DNA from 4 places in the Streptomyces flavusporus genome. Region 4 is predicted to be linked to each of the others. Evidence: riboswitches for the same ligand, from Rfam matches in the RefSeq annotation. Region 4 holds a riboswitch; each other region holds the start of a gene.
The links. A riboswitch is a leader RNA that binds a small molecule or an ion and turns the genes downstream of it on or off. The one in region 4 is predicted to bind cyclic di-AMP.
Positions count from the first base shown of each region.

Region 1: linked by a shared signal. The riboswitch ahead of ACKTSN_RS12745 (M23 family metallopeptidase) and the one ahead of ACKTSN_RS06550 (M23 family metallopeptidase) in region 4 are both predicted to bind cyclic di-AMP.
Region 2: linked by a shared signal. The riboswitch ahead of ACKTSN_RS18580 (C40 family peptidase) and the one ahead of ACKTSN_RS06550 (M23 family metallopeptidase) in region 4 are both predicted to bind cyclic di-AMP.
Region 3: linked by a shared signal. The riboswitch ahead of ACKTSN_RS27885 (transglycosylase family protein) and the one ahead of ACKTSN_RS06550 (M23 family metallopeptidase) in region 4 are both predicted to bind cyclic di-AMP.

Region 1 is NZ_CP176503.1:2,663,721-2,668,422, reverse strand. Features, by position in the region: gene ACKTSN_RS12755 (M16 family metallopeptidase) at 1-725, shown strand, start outside; gene ACKTSN_RS12750 (M16 family metallopeptidase) at 722-2,110, shown strand; cyclic di-AMP (ydaO/yuaA leader) riboswitch at 2,314-2,478, shown strand; gene ACKTSN_RS12745 (M23 family metallopeptidase) at 2,492-3,256, shown strand; gene ACKTSN_RS12740 (GntR family transcriptional regulator) at 3,445-4,140, shown strand; gene ACKTSN_RS12735 (HPr family phosphocarrier protein) at 4,355-4,636, opposite strand.
Region 2 is NZ_CP176503.1:3,943,582-3,948,283, reverse strand. Features, by position in the region: gene ACKTSN_RS18590 (hypothetical protein) at 8-361, shown strand; gene ACKTSN_RS18585 (tellurite resistance/C4-dicarboxylate transporter family protein) at 383-1,372, opposite strand; gene ACKTSN_RS18580 (C40 family peptidase) at 1,632-2,819, opposite strand; cyclic di-AMP (ydaO/yuaA leader) riboswitch at 2,828-2,999, opposite strand; gene pcrA (DNA helicase PcrA) at 3,306-4,702, shown strand, end outside.
Region 3 is NZ_CP176503.1:5,880,003-5,884,704, forward strand. Features, by position in the region: gene ACKTSN_RS27880 (transglycosylase family protein) at 124-1,122, shown strand; cyclic di-AMP (ydaO/yuaA leader) riboswitch at 1,305-1,473, shown strand; gene ACKTSN_RS27885 (transglycosylase family protein) at 1,478-2,173, shown strand; gene eno (phosphopyruvate hydratase) at 2,528-3,808, shown strand; gene ACKTSN_RS27895 (FtsB family cell division protein) at 3,942-4,418, shown strand; gene ACKTSN_RS27900 (DUF501 domain-containing protein) at 4,438-4,702, shown strand, end outside.
Region 4 is NZ_CP176503.1:1,305,394-1,310,095, forward strand. Features, by position in the region: gene ACKTSN_RS06540 (TetR family transcriptional regulator C-terminal domain-containing protein) at 1-45, shown strand, start outside; gene ACKTSN_RS06545 (SGNH/GDSL hydrolase family protein) at 164-949, opposite strand; gene ACKTSN_RS06550 (M23 family metallopeptidase) at 1,162-2,178, opposite strand; cyclic di-AMP (ydaO/yuaA leader) riboswitch at 2,181-2,340, opposite strand; gene ACKTSN_RS06555 (alpha-galactosidase) at 2,648-4,702, opposite strand, start outside.

The DNA.
Region 1 (4,702 bases), 1.4 Mb from region 4:
GTGACATCGACCCGGAGCAGACGCTCGCCTGGATCGAGAAGTACTTCGGCTCCATCCCCTCCCACGACGGCAAGCCGGCCCCGCGCGACGGCGCGCTGCCCGAGATCATCGGCGAGCAGCTGCGCGAGATCGTCGAGGAGGAGGTCCCGGCGCGCGCCCTGATGGCCGCCTACCGGCTCCCGCACGACGGCACGCGCGCGTGCGACGCGGCCGACCTGGCCCTCACCGTCCTCGGCGGCGGCGAGTCGTCCCGCCTCTACAACCGGCTCGTACGGCGTGACCGTACGGCCGTGGCGGCCGGGTTCGGCCTGCTGCGGCTGGCCGGAGCGCCCTCCCTGGGGTGGCTGGACGTGAAGACCTCCGGTGACGTCGAGGTGCCGGTCATCGAGGCCGCCATCGACGAGGAGCTCGCCCGGTTCGCCGAGGAGGGCCCCACGGCCGAGGAAATGGAGCGCGCCCAGGCCCAGTTGGAGCGCGAGTGGCTGGACCGGCTCGGCACGGTCGCCGGCCGCGCCGACGAACTGTGCCGGTACGCCGTGCTGTTCGGCGACCCGCAGCTCGCCCTGACCGCCGTCCAGCGCGTGCTGGACGTCACGGCCGAAGAGGTCCAGGAGGTCGCCAAGGCCCGCCTGCGCCCCGACAACCGCGCGGTGCTCGTCTACGAGCCGACCGCCGCCGAAGCTGCCGAACCCACCGACGACCACAACGAGGAGGCGGCCCAGTGACCGAGCTCGCCACGATGGAGTTCCACCCCCAGCCCCGGGCGGGCGAGGCCAGGCCGTGGGCCTTCCCGGCGCCCACGCGCGGGACGCTCGACAACGGTCTGACGGTCCTGCGCTGCCACCGCCCCGGTCAGCAGGTCGTCGCCGTCGAGGTGCTCCTGGGCGCGCCCCTGGACGCCGAGCCGACCGGCCTCGACGGCGTCGCCACGATCATGGCGCGGGCCTTCTCCGAGGGCACCGACAAGCACTCCGCCGAGGAGTTCGCCGCCGAGCTGGAGCGCTGCGGCGCCACCCTCGACTCGCACGCCGACCACCCCGGCGTCCGTCTGAGCCTGGAGGTCCCCGCCTCCCGCCTGGCCAAGGCCCTCGGCCTGCTCGCCGACGCCCTCAGGGCGCCCGCATTCGCCGACAGCGAGGTCGAGCGGCTCGTGCGCAACCGCCTCGACGAGATCCCGCACGAGCTGGCCAACCCGTCCCGCCGTGCCGCCAAGGAGCTCTCCAAGGAGCTGTTCCCGGCGACCTCGCGCATGTCGCGGCCGCGCCAGGGCACCGAGGAGACGGTCGCCGCCATCGACTCCGCGGCCGTACGTGCCTTCTACGAGAAGCACGTCCGGCCCGCCACGGCCAGCGCAGTCGTCGTCGGCGACCTCACCGGCGTCGACCTCGACGCGCTGCTCGGTGACACCCTGGGCACCTGGACCGGATCCCCGGCCCAGCCGCGCCCCGTGCCGCCGGTGACCGCCGACGACATCGGCCGGGTCGTCATCGTGGACCGCCCCGGCGCCGTGCAGACCCAGCTGCTGATCGGCCGCGTCGGCTCCGACCGGCACGACCGCGTGTGGCCTGCCCAGGTGCTCGGCACGTACTGCCTGGGCGGCACCCTCACCTCCCGCCTGGACCGTGTCCTGCGCGAGGAGAAGGGCTACACCTACGGCGTGCGCGCGTTCGGCCAGGTGCTGCGCTCGGCGCCCGACGGCAGCGGCGCCGCGATGCTCGCCATCAGCGGCTCCGTCGACACGCCGAACACCGGTCCCGCCCTGCAGGACCTCTGGACGGTGCTGCGCACGCTCGCCGAACAGGGTCTGACCGATCCCGAGCGGGACGTCGCCGTACAGAACCTCGTCGGGGTGGCGCCGCTCAAGTACGAGACCGCGGCGGCCGTCGCTAGCACGCTGGCCGACCAGGTCGAGCAGCATCTGCCCGACGACTACCAGGCGACGCTGTACCAGCAGCTCGCCGCGACGGGCACCGTCGAGGCCACCGCGGCGGTCGTCAACGCCTTCCCGGTGGACCGTCTCGTGACCGTCCTCGTCGGCGATGCGGCGCAGATCAAGGAGCCTGTCGCGGCCCTCGGAATCGGCGAAGTCACCGTCGTCACGGCCGAGTAGAAGGCCTGACAGCGGCACGCGCGCGTAGGGGCCCTGGTGACGAAAGAGTCACCAGGGCCCCTTTATGTCCCAATTGAGGGAGAGGTTGCCTGTCTGACCTGTGGCATGCGCTACAAAAGCCGTGTTCCGTTTGGGGATTGAAAGATGCCCCGTTTAGCGTCTTCCGGGCTGTCCGTCAGGCAGTGCGCCGCGCCCGCGGCACCGGACAGTCATCGCCGAGTCCCCGAACGGCGCGAGCCAGGGGAGCCGGGGACCCAACGATGCAGTCCCTGGGGTGAATCGGACGCCCGCGCGCAGCGAGGGGGTCCGTAGGAGACCTTCCTGCTCCGAACCCGTCAGCTAACCCGGTAGGCGAGAAGGAAGGAAAGGACCAGCCACTTCATGGCGTTCACCCGCGCCACCGGGAAGCATCGTCGTCCCAGCCGGATGCAGCGCACGACCGCCCGCGCCGCGGGCGTCGCCGCGCTCACCACCACCGGCGTCGTCGGCACTCTGGCCGCCCCCGCGCTCGCCGCCGAGCCGGCGCTCGAGGAGACCGGCCTGCTGCCGGTCGTCACCATCGGCGACTCGGTCGCCGACCAGATCGATGCCCAGGCGGCCGCCCAGCGACAGGCCGCCGAGGAGGCCGCCGCCGAGAAGGCGGCCGAAGCGGCCGCCGAGAAGCGCGCGGAGGAGCGGGCCAAGGAGGCGCGCGAGGCCAAGGAGCGGGCCGCGCGTGAGGCCGAGCGCAAGCGTCTCAACACCTATGTGCTGCCGATCACCAGCTCCTATGTCTCCACCGGCTACCAGTCCGGCGGCTCCCTGTGGTCCTCCGGCAGCCACACCGGTGTCGACTTCCACGCCGCGAGCGGCACGCCCGTCCACGCGGTCGGCTCCGGCACTGTCGTCGAGGCCGGCTGGGGCGGGGCGTACGGCAATCAAGTCGTGATCAAGATGAACGACGGTACGTACACCCAGTACGGCCACCTGTCGTCCATCGCCGTCTCGGTCGGCCAGACGGTCACCCCGGGACAGCAGATCGCCCTCTCCGGCGCCACCGGCAACGTCACCGGAGCACACCTGCACTTCGAGGCCCGTACGACCGCCGAGTACGGCTCGGACATCGCCCCCCTGGCCTACCTCCGCTCGCACGGTGTGAACGTCTGACGACAGGCGGCTGCGCTGCCCGAAGCCCTGGCTCCCCGAGCCGGGGCTTTCGGCGTTTCAGGGGTCTGTTTGTCCAAAAAATATCCATGGATTCCGGCCCGCCATCGGAAATTCCGGCTCTTTGCAATAGAGTCACTGAACACACGTCAATCGTCGACGTTTCACGGGGATTAAGGCGGAGGTCGGTCATGCGTATTCCGGCGCACTCGGTGTGCACGGCGATCCGGGACGACATCGTCGCGGGTGTCTACGAGCGTGGCGGCCGGCTCACCGAGGAACTCCTCGCGCGCCGCTACGGCGTCTCGCGCGTCCCCGTCCGGGAGGCCCTGCGCACCCTGGAGGCGGAGGGCTTCGTGGTGACCCGGCGGCACGCGGGCGCGTGCGTCGCGGAGCCCACCGAGCAGGAGGCCTCCGACCTGCTGGAGATGCGCATGCTGCTGGAGCCGCTCGGCGCCGCCCGGGCCGCCCAGCGGCGCACCGAGGCCCACCTGAAGGTCCTGCGCGGTCTCGTCCGGCTGGGCCAGGAGCGGGCGAAGAGGGGCAACAGCGAGGATCTGCGCTCGTTGGGCGGCTGGTTCCACGAGACGCTCGCCCAGGCCTCCGGAAGCCCCGCGCTGATCGCGATGCTGACCCAGCTGCGGCACAAGATCGCCTGGATGTACGCCGTGGAGGCGCCGGCCAGCCCCGTGGAGTCCTGGACGGAGCACGGCGCGATCGTGGACGCCGTGGCGCGCGGCGACGGCGAGCGCGCGCGGGCCATCACGGCCCTGCACACCGAACGCGCGACCGCCGCGCACCGGCTCCGGTTCGCCGGCGGCCAGGATCGCACCGACCGTGTGAGGACTTCGCAACACCCCGTAAACATGTCCAGCCTTCGGCATTAACATATGCGCCGTATACAAAGAGGAGATATTCGGTGGCGGTGCATTTCCGCTGCCCTTTTCTGGCGCGCCGGGAATTCACGCCCGCGCGTCAGAGGCATGCCCATGTGGAATGCGTCGCACCCGCCGTGGAAAACGCGTGAGGCCGCTGCGGGAAATGACGAAGCCGCGCCGCCCGGGAAGGGTGACGCGGCTTCACTGACCGCCGTGCGGGCGGTCAGACGGTCTCGGGCAGCTCCTCGAGGCCCTCGGAGACCAGCTTGGCCAGGCGGTCGAGGGCCGCGTCGGCGCCGTCGGCGTCGGAGGCCAGGACGATCTCCTCGCCGCCCTCGGCGCCCAGGCTGAGAACGGCCAGCATGGAGGCCGCGTTGACGGGGTTGCCCCCGGCCTTGGCGATCGTCACCGGGACGCCTGCGGCCGTGGCGGCTCGGACGAAGATGGAGGCGGGGCGGGCGTGGAGGCCCTCGGCCCAGCCGACGTTGACGCGGCGCTCAGCCATGTGATGCTGCCCTTCAGGTGTTCAGGGTTGTCTAGACCAGTTTCCCATATCGTGAAGCATGCCCGG
Region 2 (4,702 bases), 2.6 Mb from region 4:
CGGCTCCATGGACGTACTCATCAACCTCTTCGTCGGCCTGCACATCATCGGCATCGCCGCCCTGCTCGGCGGTTTCTTCACCCAGATGAAGGCGATGGGCGAGGGCACCGCCCGATTCGGCCCGGGGATGCTGCACGGTGCGCTGATCATGCTGGTCACCGGTGTGCTCCTGGTCGGTCTCAACCAGGCCGACGACCAGTCCGTCAACAACATCAAGATCGGTGTGAAGCTGGCCCTGCTGATCGTGATCCTCGGTCTCGTCTACGTGAAGCGGGACGAGGAGAAGGTGGACAAGGGTCTGTTCGGCCTGGTGGGCCTGCTGACCACGGCGAACGTCTTCATCGCGGTGCTCTGGACCTGAGCCCCGGCCGAGGCCCGCGGCTCACGGTCCGGGGTGCCCGGGCGCCGCGGGGCGTACGGCCTCCCGGGCGGCCGCGACCGCCCCGACCGCAACCGCGAGCCATGCCGCCATCGTGATCCACAGCAGCACCTCCCCGGGCCACTCGAGCCATGAGACGTCGACAGCGGCGGCGACGGCCAGGGCCGCCACTGCCGTCATACCCATCGAAAAGACCGTGGACCAGCGGCGCACGTCGTAGCGCAGACGCGGCCGGACCACCTCGCCGACGAGCAGTACGGCGTACCAGCCCAGGCCGAGGGTCAGCAGGGCGACGGTCACGGTCCGCAGGACGCCGCTGTTGTCGTCGTTCCAGAGGTACAGGCCCGGTCCGTCGGCGGCGATGAGCTTGGCCCCGGCGAGCGCCGAGATCGCTGCCGCACCGCCCGCGACCCACTGGTCCCCCGGTCCCTCGATCACCTGCCGCAGATCGAAGCGGGCCAGGGCGAGGCCGTACAGCACGAGGCCCAGCCAGAAGAGTACGAGCGCCGCATGTGCGAGCCACGCCGCCGACTCGGCCTTCGCGAGGGTCGCGCCGAGCACGGCGAGCCCCTGTGTCGCCACCGTCCCGAGGAACACCGCCCCTGGCATACGCCGCCGCTGCCGGTGCCGCACGACGGGCACGAACAGCACCGGCCACAGCAGCGTCGCCAGCGCCAGCAGCGCCGCGGCCAGGGGCTGCCGGTCCAGCGCGGAGAAACGGGTCCCCAGCACGGCGGTCGCGGCGACGGCGGTGAGCACCGCAGGCGTTCCCGCCTCCGTCATCCAGCGCTCCCGCTGCCGCAGCAGCCGTGTGACGAAGTCCGCCGCCAGGGCCAGCCATGCCGCGCAGGCCGCCACGAGGAGGATCCGGGACAGGACCTCGTAGCCCGTCAGGTGCAGGGCGACCGAGACGATGCCGGTCGCCATGACGGCGGCCCCGGCCGCCGGCGGATGCTGCGCCCACCAGGCGCGGAGGGGGGAGGAGCCGGGCATGCGCCGATGCTAAGGAGCCCCGCGCGCCGCGCGAGCGGGCCACGCGCGCAGGCACGTGGAAAACCACGCGGGCGCGCGGCAACGGGCTCACACCGAGCGTGCGCCGTTTCGGCGGGCGCGCGAGCCTGCAGGCGCCTCTCGTACGCGCCTGCCCGACAGCACCCCCCACGCGCGCGTGCCTGCGTAAACCCGCCACGCGCGCGTGCCCACGGAAGCCTCCCCGGGGCGTGCCATCCGGCCCGCCCCTTGCCTCCGCCCCTCAGGCCGGTCGTACCACGCTGTGGATGGACGACTCCCCGTCGTAGTAGATCGACTCCTCGCGCACGTACGCGCCGGGCTTCGGGGCGTGGATCATCATGCCGTTGCCGATGTAGATGCCGACGTGGGTGACGTCGTCGTAGAAGAAGACCAGGTCGCCGGGCTGGGCGGCCGCGAGGGAGACCGTGGTGCCCGCGTTCACCTGGTCGTAGGTGGTGCGCGGGAGGGAGACGCCGGCGGCCTTCCACGCGCCCTGGGTGAGGCCGGAGCAGTCGTAGGAGTCGGGGCCGGTCGCGCCCCAGACGTACGGCTTGCCGATCTGCGCGCGGGAGAAGGCGAGCGCCTTCTCGGCCTTGGTGGCGTACGAGGAGTCGGGGGCGGAGGTGCCGGAGCCCGTCTCGGTCCCTGTGCCCGTATCCGTGGAGGAGCCGCTTCCGGTCTCCTCCTGCTGCGCGGCGGCCTCCTGGCGCTGCCGCTCCTCCTCTGCCTGCTGCCTGGCGAGCTCCGCGGCCTTGCGCTCGGCCTCCTCCTGCTTCTTCTTCTCGATCGCCGCCAGCCGCGCCTTCTCCTCGGCGGTCAGTTGCGACAGCAGTTCGCGCGCGTCGGCGAGCTTCTTCTGGACGGTGGCCTTGGCCGTCTTCAGATCGCTCTGCGACTCCGTGAGCGTCTCGAGGCTCTCGGTGGCCTCCTGGCGCTTCTCCATCGTCGCGGACTGCTGGGTGAAGTAGTCGTCGACCGCGTCCTTCTGACGGCTGGTCAGCCTGCCCATCAGCTGGGTCTGGTCGAAGTAGTCCTGCGGCGAGTCCGCGAGCAGGAAGGTCGCGGTGTCGGGGGCGGAGGCGCCGGTCCGGTACTGCGCCGCCGCGTACGAGCCCAGCTCCTCGCGTGCCTCGTTGAGCTTCTGGGTGCGCTGGGCGACGTCGTCGAGGAGGGTGTCGACCTGCTTGCGCTGTTTCGCGGTCTTCTCTTTGGCTGCGTTGTACTTCTCGGTCGCCGACTCCGCCTGGCGGTAGAGGTCGTCGACCTTCTTCTCGACTTCTTCGAGGCTCGGCTTGTCGTCGGCCGAGGGGGTGGCATTGGCCGTCTGGGAGAGCAGGGCCACAGACGTGAGGGCAGCCGTGGCAAGCGCGGGGGTCCGTATGCCTGCGACGCGCGCGCCCGTGGGACGCGACTTGCGGTGCGACGCCAAGGGAGGCGACTCCTTCCATGGGCCGCCTACCGGGTTAGCTGTCGGGTTCGGGCGGGTGGTTCGGAAGGGTTGCCCTACGGTCCCCTCCCGGGAAGGGAGTTGGACCGATTCACCCCAGAGTCGGTTGGGTCCCCGGCTCCGGCAGCCACGGGGGCGCACCGGACTCGGCGGAGGCCGTGCGGCCCGGCGACGTTCGCCGGTGGGGGTCGTACGGCCTGCCCGGCACGGTAGCCAACTCGTGTGGTGTGTGTGAAGGTTGGTGGGTGATATGCCCGATACATTTTCGTGACCTCCAGTCAGTGGTCGCGGGTGGTAGTGGGGTGGGCTCGGAGAGTAAGCCGATGTGGGGTGGGTAGGGATGGAAGGTTGTCGGCCGCTGCAGCCGATGTGATTCCGGCCTCACCGCCAAGATCGACGGTATTCCGGCCGGGGATGTTCTCGGGGCGGCCGCGGGTTGTCAGTGGGGCGCCCTAGACTCGGAGAGCGATGAGCAGCCTCTTTGACGACAGCTTCCTGGCGGACCTCCAGGCCCCGCGGGCCCACGAGGAGCACCCGCCGCCGCCCGAGGACGATCACGTTCCGGAGTCGATCCCGGACGATCTGTTCGGCGGGAAGTTCGACGTGCCCCCGGACCGGGACGCGTACTACCGTGACGGCGCCGCGCGTCCGGCCGTGGACACGGCAGCGCTCCTGGAGGGGCTGAACGACAACCAGCGCGCCGCCGTCGTCCACTCCGGCTCCCCCCTGCTCATCGTGGCCGGCGCCGGCTCCGGCAAGACCCGCGTGCTCACCCATCGCATCGCCCACCTCCTCGCCGAGCGGGGCGTGCACCCGGGCCAGATCCTCGCGATCACCTTCACCAACAAGGCCGCCGGCGAGATGAAGGAGCGCGTCGAGCAACTCGTCGGCCCGCGCGCGAACGCGATGTGGGTCATGACCTTCCACAGCGCGTGCGTGCGCATCCTGCGCCGGGAGAGCAAGAAGCTCGGCTTCACGTCGTCGTTCTCGATCTATGACGCCGCCGACAGCAAGCGCCTCATGGCCCTGGTCTGCCGCGACCTGGACCTCGACCCCAAGCGCTACCCGCCCAAGTCCTTCAGCGCCAAGATCAGCAACCTCAAGAACGAGCTGATCGACGAGGAGGACTTCGCCGCCCAGGCCACCGACGGCTTCGAGAAGACCCTCGCCCAGGCCTACGCCCTGTACCAGTCGCGACTGCGCGAGGCGAACGCCCTCGACTTCGACGACCTGATCATGACGACGGTCAATCTGCTCCGCGCCTTCCCGGATGTCGCCGAGCACTACCGCCGCCGCTTCCGCCATGTACTGGTCGACGAGTACCAGGACACCAACCACGCCCAGTACGCCCTCGTACGCGAACTCGTCGGCACCGGCGAGCACGTACCACCCGGCGAGGGCGACCTGCCACCCGCCGAGCTGTGCGTGGTGGGTGACGCCGACCAGTCGATCTACGCCTTCCGCGGGGCGACCATCCGCAACATCCTCCAGTTCGAGGAGGACTACCCGGACGCGACGACGATCCTGCTGGAGCAGAACTACCGCTCCACCCAGACGATCCTCTCCGCCGCCAACGCCGTCATCGAGCGCAACGAGTCCCGCCGCCCGAAGAACCTCTGGACCAACGCGGGCGCGGGCGCGCGCATCACCGGCTATGTCGCCGACACGGAGCACGACGAGGCCCAGTTCGTCGCCGACGAGATAGACCGCCTCACAGACGCGGGCGAGGCGAAGGCCGGGGACGTCGCCGTCTTCTACCGGACGAACGCTCAGTCCCGTGTCTTCGAAGAGATCTTCATCCGCGTCGGCCTGCCCTACAAGGTCGTCGGCGGCGTGCGCTTCTACGAGCGCAAGGAGGTCCGGGA
Region 3 (4,702 bases), 4.6 Mb from region 4:
TTCACGTGATCTGTGCGGCATTAACTTGTGACAAGTGATCGACTGCCGATACGTTCACCCAGCAGCGCGACGTCGAACACCACCCGCCGCGCCGGTCACTGCTGTCTCGCGAAAGGTCCCCGCATGCTCTCCGGGAACGGTCGTCACCGTCGCCCCCGTCAGGCTCCGGCTCTCGTTGTCGCGGCCGGCGTGACCGGGTCCGCCATCGCCATCCCACTCCTCGGCGCCACCGGCGCGAGCGCGGCCAGCGGCACGACGTGGGACCGGGTGGCGGAGTGTGAGAGCGGCGGCTCCTGGAGCGCCAACGCGGGCGACGGGTACTACGGAGGACTGCAGTTGTCCCAGGAGAACTGGGAGCGGTACGGCGGCCTCACGTACGCGGCCAGAGCCGACCAGGCCAGCCGTTCGCAGCAGATAGCCGTCGCCGAGCGGCTCCTCGCGGACCAGGGCGTGGGCGCATGGGGCACCTGCGGGCTCACCGCCGGTCTCGACGCCGACAAGGATTCGGCCGACGTGGACACGGGTGTGGCCGGTGACACCTCGTCGGACACTTCCGAGAGCCTGCGCAACTCGCTCGGCTTGTCCAACTCGTCCGGTTCCTCCAGCTCACCCGATTCATCTGATTCGGCAGAGTCTTCGCCTGAATCCACCGAGCCGTCCCCTTCATCTGGCTCGTCATCGAATGCGGCGGACGGTTCCGCGAGCCCGACGCCCGCCGGCTCCACCTCGGACAACTCGCAGGGATCCGACAGCTCGCCCACAGTCACCCCAAAGGCAACGGACTCGGACAACTCGGGGCAGAGTGAAGGCGATTCCGGTCTGATCGACACCGGTACGGGCAAGCATCGCGGCGACAGCGCCGACGAGGATGCCGCCGGCGCTCGTACGACCGAGTCCTCGGGTCGCCACGCCTCGCGCGACAGCGCCTTCGCGCGCGATGTCGCCGACGGGTCGTACACCGTGCGCGAGGGGGACAGTCTCTGGGGTATCGCCGACTCCCATGGCGTCCAAGGGGGATGGTCCGTGCTGTATGCGGACAACAAGGAGATCGTCGGCGCCGACCCCAACCACATCATCCCCGGTCAGACGCTGGATGTCGGGGGCGAACCGGGCGAAAAGTAGCGGGAGTTCACGTCATACTTCGCGCCTAATGTCCTGTTTGGTGAAAGTGTGGGATGAGTCTCAGAGGCCCTGATTCTCTTTGAAATTCCGCCAATCGCGTGTCTACGGTCATGACCGCTCGCCAACGCGAGCCCCGGCTGCCGCAACGCCGAATCCTGCCAGCGGCCGTTCGGGAACAGTCGTCGCGTCAAGCGCCGTAGGCAGGAGCGGGGGACCCAAGGTAAGCGCCGCACCGGACAGTTGAGCCGGTACGGCTTGGGGTGAAGTCACGCCTCTCCACAGGGGCGTGGCCGGGCAACTCAACCGGCCCGAACCCGACAGCTCACCTCGCAGGCGTCGGTGAGGGGATCCATCCATGCTGTTTTCCAGCAAGGGCAAGCACCGTCGTCCGTCCAAGGCTGCTCGCGTCATAGCCGTCGTCGGCGTCACCGGCGCCGCCGCCGTCGCGGCCCCGCTGATGGCGGCCGGCAGCGCCTCCGCCGCCACCACCTCCGAGTGGGACGCCGTCGCCCAGTGCGAGTCGGGCGGCAACTGGTCCATCAACACCGGCAACGGCTACTACGGCGGTCTGCAGTTCTCCGCCTCCACCTGGGCCGCGTACGGCGGCACGCAGTACGCCGCCACGGCCGACCAGGCCACCAAGGAGCAGCAGATCCAGATCGCCGAGAAGGTGCTCGCGGGTCAGGGCAAGGGTGCCTGGCCGCACTGCGGCACGGGCCTGTCGAACGCCACGTACACCGGCGGTGGCGCGAGCGACTCCTCCTCGGAGGGCTCCTCGCAGAGCGGCACCGAGACCACCACCCGCTCGACCGAGCAGCAGCCGGCCTCCCGTTCGCAGGAGCGCCCGGCGCAGAAGACCGTCACCACCCCGACCGGTGAGAAGGTCGAGAAGGGTGACGGCGAGTACAAGGTCGTCACCGGCGACACCCTCAGCACCATCGCCGCGGAGCACGACGTCAAGGGCGGCTGGGAGAAGCTGTTCCAGCTGAACAAGGGCATCGTCGAGGACGCCGACCTCATCTACCCGGGTCAGCAGCTGCACCTGAAGTGATCCGGATCCACCCGGGTCGGCAGCTTCGCCTGACCTGAAGTGATCCGGGCTTCGCAGACCCCCGTGAGGGTCCCCCGTCCCCACAGGCCCCCGCCCCGGTGCGTGTTCCCCCGTACGCGCCGGGGCGGGGCTTTTGTGTCACCGCTCGTGCCTCGTTCTTCGCTCGGGGCCCTCGTTCTTCGCTCGGGCCCTCATTCTTGAGGAACCGTCTTTGTTCCGTTCGGAAACAATTTACGATCGGTTTCGTCCACGGGGTGGGCGACCGGCTGGCCGATCCCACGGAGCCGGTTAGGCTCATCTCGCAGAGCCGCTGCGGTCCTGCTAAACCGCGTCACATCCACGAAGGAGATGCTCGTGCCGTCCATCGACGTCGTCGTAGCCCGGGAAATCCTGGACTCCCGAGGCAACCCCACGGTCGAGGTCGAGGTCGGCCTCGACGACGGCAGCACGGGTCGTGCCGCCGTCCCGTCCGGCGCCTCCACGGGCGCCTTCGAGGCCATCGAGCTCCGCGACGGCGACCCCAACCGCTACCAGGGCAAGGGCGTCGAGAAGGCCGTCCTGGCCGTCATCGAGCAGATCGGCCCTGAGCTGGTCGGCTACGACGCCACCGAGCAGCGTCTGATCGACCAGGCGATGTTCGACCTGGACGCCACCGACAACAAGGGCTCCCTCGGCGCCAACGCCATCCTCGGCGTCTCGCTCGCCGTCGCGCACGCCGCCTCCGAGGCCAGCGACCTGCCGCTCTTCCGCTACCTGGGCGGCCCGAACGCGCACCTGCTGCCGGTGCCGATGATGAACATCCTGAACGGCGGCTCGCACGCCGACTCCAACGTGGACATCCAGGAGTTCATGATCGCCCCGATCGGCGCGGAGTCCTTCTCCGAGGCCCTGCGCTGGGGCACCGAGGTCTACCACACCCTCAAGAAGGTCCTGAAGAGCAAGGGCCTGGCCACCGGCCTCGGCGACGAGGGCGGCTTCGCCCCGAACCTCGGCTCCAACCGCGAGGCCCTCGACCTCATCCTCGAGGCGATCAAGGAGGCCGGCTACACCCCCGGCGAGCAGATCGCCCTCGCGCTCGACGTCGCCGCGTCCGAGTTCTACAAGGACGGCTCCTACCTCTTCGAGGGCAAGGCGCGCTCGGCCGCCGAGATGACCGAGTACTACGCCGAGCTGGTCGACGCCTACCCGCTGGTCTCCATCGAGGACCCGCTGTTCGAGGACGACTGGGAGGGCTGGAAGACCATCACCGCCAAGCTCGGTGACAAGGTCCAGCTCGTCGGCGACGACCTGTTCGTCACCAACCCCGAGCGCCTGGCCAAGGGCATCGAGGAGGGCGCCGCCAACGCCCTGCTGGTCAAGGTCAACCAGATCGGCTCGCTGACCGAGACCCTGGACGCCGTCGAGCTCGCCCAGCGCAACGGCTTCAAGTGCATGATGTCCCACCGCTCCGGCGAGACCGAGGACGTCACCATCGCCGACCTGGCCGTCGCCACCAACTGCGGCCAGATCAAGACCGGCGCCCCGGCCCGCTCCGAGCGCGTCGCCAAGTACAACCAGCTGCTGCGCATCGAGGAGATCCTCGACGACGCCGCGATGTACGCCGGCCGCAGCGCGTTCCCCCGCTTCAAGGGCTGAGCAGCGCTTCAAGGGCTGAGCAGCGCTTCAAGGGCTGAGTAGCGCCTCGTAGGAAGCGTCGTACACGTACGTCCCCGTACTCGGTCCCGTACCGTGTGCGGGGACGTACGCGCGTGTGTGACGGGAGTGGGAGATGGCCGCCAGGGACCGGGACCGTTTCTCCACCACGACCAGGATCCGGCTGCTCGGCGAGCAGACGGCCGCCCGCGTCTACCGCTCCCAGACCCGCCGCCAGGCCCGCCGCTCCCGGCTGACCGGCCGCGCCGCACTGCTCGCGCTCGTCGTCTGCTCGCTGGTGGTCGCCCTCGCCTATCCGATAAGGCAGTACGTCGCCCAGCGCGCCGAGATCGCCGACCTCCAGCGGCAGCAGGAACAGGCCCGGCAGCGGGTCGAGGAACTGCGCGACCTCAAGGCACGCTGGCAGGACGACGCGTACGCGGAGCAGCAGATCCGGGAGCGACTGCACTATGTGATGCCGGGGGAGACCGGTTACATCGTGATCGACCCGGACGCGGCACAGCAGTCGCGCGCCGACTCCGGCGCGGCCGACCGCCCCTGGTACGCGAACGTCTGGGACGGCGTCGACAAGTCCGACGCCTCCGACCAGTGAACACAAGAGAAAGAACGTCATGGAGACCCCCCCGCCGCCCACCCCGCGCACCGAGCCCACCGACGCGGACGTCGAGGCCTTCAAGCAGCAGCTCGGCCGGCCGCCGCGCGGGCTGCGCGCCATAGCGCACCGGTGCCCGTGCGGGCAGCCCGACGTCGTGGAGACGGCCCCGCGGCTGCCCGACGGCACGCCCTTCCCGACGCTGTACTACCTGACCTGCCCCAAGGCGTCCTCGGCGATCGGCACTCTGGAGGCGAACGGCGTGATGAAGGAGATGACGGCCC
Region 4 (4,702 bases):
CGCGAGCTCGGACTGGCCGAGGTGCCGTCGTCCGGGCACGCGTGAGCCGTCCGCGAGGACCAGGTTGCGGTTCATGGCGTACGCCCATCCGCGCCGGACGCGGGCCGATCCGACGTAGGCGATCGAAACGACCCGCTCCCCCGGCGTCCGCCACGGATGCACCTCAAGCCACCGACGCGATCCGCATCTTGATGTCGTCCGGCGACAGCGTCCCCTTCGCCGTCACGTGGTCGCCCGACGACTCGCCGCGCAATCGGCGGCCGATCCAGGGCACCAGGTACTCGCGCGCCCAGTGGACGTCGTCCCGCCGGACGTCGAGCGTGCCGCGCGGCGGAAGCGGCGGCCAGGGCTGTTCCGGATCGGCGGGGACGGCGAGGCCGAGGACCTGACCGGCCCGCAGCGCCACGCGCGTGTGCCCCTCGGGCGAGAGGTGCAGCCGGTCGTCGTCCCAGGCCCTGCGGTCCTGAATGGACTTGAGGGACCACAGGTCGAGCACCGGACAGCCGTACCGGTCGGCGATGGCCCGCACATGCCCGTTGTAGGTGGCGATCTTGCCGCGCAGGTGCTTCAGCAGGGGTACGCCCCGGGTGTCGAAGCCGGTCGTCACCATCACCGTGCCCGCGACGGCCGTCAGCGCGGCGATCGCCCGCTCGAAGCGCTCGGCGACGTCGTCCGGGTCGGTGCCGGGCCGGAGGATGTCGTTGCCTCCGGCGCAGAACGAGACCAGGTCCGGCGCGAGTTCGACGGCCCGCGGAAGCTGGTCCGCCACGATCTGGTCGAGCAGTTTTCCGCGCACGGCGAGGTTCGTGTACTGGAAGTCACCCTCGGCTCGGCGGTCCGCGAGCAGTACGGCGAAGCGGTCGGCCCAGCCGACGAACGCCCCGCCGGGGCCGGGGTCGCCTACGCCCTCGGTGAAGCTGTCCCCCACCGCCACGTACGACCCGATCACTGATCTGCTGTCATTCTTCGAATCGTCTGCCACGTCGGGACATGATTCCGCGTCGAATGTGACCTACGCGACCGTAGGAAGGGGTTGACGGTCGGTGAGATAAGCCACTGCCAAAGGATTGGTCAATTGCGGAATAACCCCTGCGTCCGCACACACCGAAGGCCGGACCCGGGGATCGGGGTCCGGCCTTCGGTGTGTGCGAGGCGCGTGCGTCAGCCGACGGAGACTCCGTGCGAGCGGAGGTACGCGACCGGGTCCACGTCCGAGCCGTAGTCCGGAGTGGTGCGAATCTCGAAGTGCAGGTGCGGGCCGGTCGAGTTGCCGGTCGAACCCGAGAAGCCGATCTGCTGGCCCGCGGTCACGGTCTGGCCGCTGGAGACGGACAACGAGGACAAGTGGGCGTACTGGGCGTAGTAGCCGTCGGCCAGCTTGATGACGACCTGGTTGCCGTACGCACCGGCCCAGCCCGCGGAGACGACCGTGCCGGCGCCCACGGCCTTGAGCGGGGTGCCCGTCGGGGTGACGAAGTCGACGCCGGTGTGGTAGCCGCTGGACCACATGCTGCCCGCCACCTTGTAGGCGGTGCTGACGGCGGCGCTGTCCACGGGGGCGGAGAAGCCGGTGGAGGTGCCGGCGGCGGTCTGGGCGGCCGTCGACGCGTTCGACGAGGAGGACTCGGCGGACGACGACTGGTCGGACGACTTCGCCGAGGACTCCGTCGAGTTCGACGACTCCGACGACTTCGACGACTTCGACGCCTCGGAGGACTCAGACGACTCCGACGAAGAGGAGGAAGGAGACGAAGGGGACGACGGCTTGTCCGTGCTCGCCGCGGCCTTCTTGCCGATCGTGAGCTTCAGGCCGGGGTGGATCAGCGACGGGTTGTCGCCGACGACCTCACGGTTGTCCTGGTAGAGCTTCTGCCAGCCACCGCTGACGTTCTGCTCCTCGGCGATCTTCGCAAGGTAGTCGCCGACCTTCACCGAATAGGTCTTCACACCGGCGTTCTTCGCGGCGGACTTCTTTTCGGCGGCCTTCTTCTGAGTGGCGGCCTTCTCTGCGGCGACCGACTGAACGGCGCTTTCCGGAGCGGACTGCGCAGTGGCGGCATGGGCGCCGGTGGCCCCCATCAGCGGGAGGGCGAGTGCGGCGCCACCGGTTCCGGCAATGGCGATGGAACGGGTGAAACGCTGGATCTTCGGACGGCGGTGCTTACCCTTCGCGGGCATGGCGAATTCCTCTCCGGCGCCTGCGAGGTGAGCTGTCGGGTGCGGGCTGGAGATGCCCGGCCGCGCCGAAACGCGGCTGTACCCCTAGCCGTTCCGGAGACCGGAACAGGCATTTGTACCTGTGGGTCCCCCGCTCCTGCCGTACACGGGTGAGTTTGCGCGGGCACCGGGCGGCGGCAGGATTAGGCGTCCGCCCGGATCGGTGTGGAACGTAAGCGACCGAGACGCAACGGGACAAGCAAGAGGTTCCGCGCGAACGCCTACTTCTTGATCAGTTCACCGAATTCACGGTCACCCTCCGTGAATTCCGGAAACGTCACATTCCGCAAATGCCCTTGAAAAGCGCTTGAATTACGTGGACATGACGGGCGACTCACGGTCACGGATATGACGCTGCTCACGTGACGTCGCTCCAGGTTCCTTTATTCCCGACCGAGTTGGAATGAAGAGGTCAATTCGGACAGAAGAGTCAGATGCGGCGCAGTCGGAGAACCGTCGCATCGAGGTCACCCCGCAGTCCGGTGCGCAGTCCGTGGTGCAGCAGCACGGCACCCCGGTGCACTTCGCCCGTTTCGCGGCATTCGTACGACGCGGTGGGGTCGAGACCGCGCAGCCGCAGCGCCGGGACGGGTTCCCCGTAGCTCTGCGCCTGAAGCCATGCGAGTACGACGGCCTCGTCGCCACGTACGTACTGGACGGCGCTCAGCCCACCCCGTGGCGGCCGCAGCCGGTGGAGGTCCCCGCGCTGCACGAGTGGCCGGATCTCCTTGTAGAGCGCCACCCAGTCCCGGGCCTCCGCGAGTTCCTCGTCGGCCCACCGGGTGAGGTCGCCCCCGACGCCGAGCACCCCGGCCATGGCACTGACGAAGCGGAAGCGCAGCGAGCTGATCCGGCCGTTGAGCTGGGTGTTGGGACTGTCGGTGACCCAGGCGGCCATCATGCGCGCGGGGTGGATCTGACTGAAGCCGTCCTGGATGGCGAGCCGATCGAGCGGATCGGTGTTGTCGGAGGCCCACACCTGGTCGGTACGGCTCATCACACCGAGGTCGATGCGACCGCCGCCACCCGAGCAGGACTCGAAGGCGACACCGGGGTGGGCCGCCCGCAGCCGGTCCAACAGGGCGTACACGGCGCGCACATGGTCGACCCACAGTCGCTGCGGATATGGCTCACCGGGCCAGCCGGCATCGGTGAAGCAACGGTTGAAGTCCCACTTGACGTAGTCGATCGGGGCGCTGGACAGGAGCCCGTGCAGCTGCTCCCAGAGGTAGTCCTGCACATTCTCCCGCGCGAGGTTCAATACGAGCTGATTGCGAAGTTCTGTCCGCTTTCTCCCGGGTTGGAACTGCACCCAGTCCGGGTGGGCGCGGTACAGCTCGCTGTCGGGATTGACCATCTCGGGCTCGACCCAGATCCCGAACTGCATCCCGAGGGCGTGCACGTCGTCGGCGAGCGGCTTGAGTCCGGTCGGGAAGCGGTCGGGGTTGGGTGTCCAGTCGCCGAGCCCGGCGCGGTCGCTGGTGCGGGTCCCGAACCAGCCGTCGTCGACCACGAACAGCTCGACGCCGATCGCCGCGGCCCGCCGGGCGAGCGCCCGCTGCTGCTCCTCGCTGATGTCGAACTCGGTGGCCTCCCAGGAGTTGAACAGCACCGGCCGGTCCCGCTCGGCGTCCGGAATGACGTACGCCCGCTGGTAGGCGTGCCAGGCGCGGCTGGCACCGCCGAAGCCGCCGTCGCTCCAGAGGCCGGCGAAGACAGGGGTGGTGAAGGACTCCCCCGCCGCCAGCCGCAGCAGGCCGGAGTCGTCGTAGCCGGCTCCGCCGGTGATCTGCACGCGCGCGTCCGGCAGTTGTGCGACGGCGATCCGCCACGAGCCCGACCAGGCGAGGGCGCAGCCGTAGACCTCGCCGCGCTCCTCGGTCGCGTCGGTGTCCAGCGCCACCCACGGCAGATGCTGGTGGCCGGTGTGTCCGCGGCGGCTGCCGATCACCTTCTCACCGTAGGTGAGGGGGAAGCGCACGAGCCGGGACTCCGCGGCCCAGCGGCCGTGCAGCTGGGACAGCCGCCATGCGTCGCGGTCCGGCAGGGTCCAGGTCGCGGAGTCGGCACGCAGCAGCTCGGCCTCGGGCCCGTCGTTGTGCAGGGTCACCCAACGCTCCACGACGTCGTCACGCATCCGGTAGTGCAGGGTGATCGCCAGTCCGGCGTCGCGAAAGCGCAGCCGCAGCTCCTGGTCCACGGTCTCGTGGGCCTCGAAACGCCACTCGGTGCCGCGCCGCTCGTCGGTGCGCACGGACAGGGCGGGCCGCACGAAGCGAGGACCGCCCTCGACGGGATACTCCTCGCGCCCGTCGAGCGGCGACTCGAAGGGCCAGTAGTCCGGCAGTGGGCGCACGGCGAGGGCCTCGGCGTCGGCGAGCGCGATCCGCGGGCCCCAGTGCAGATGCAGCAGCTCGTCGTCGTCGGTGAGGTGGACGGCATAGCTGCTCGTGGGCCCCGACAGCAGCCACGTACGCCCGTTCTC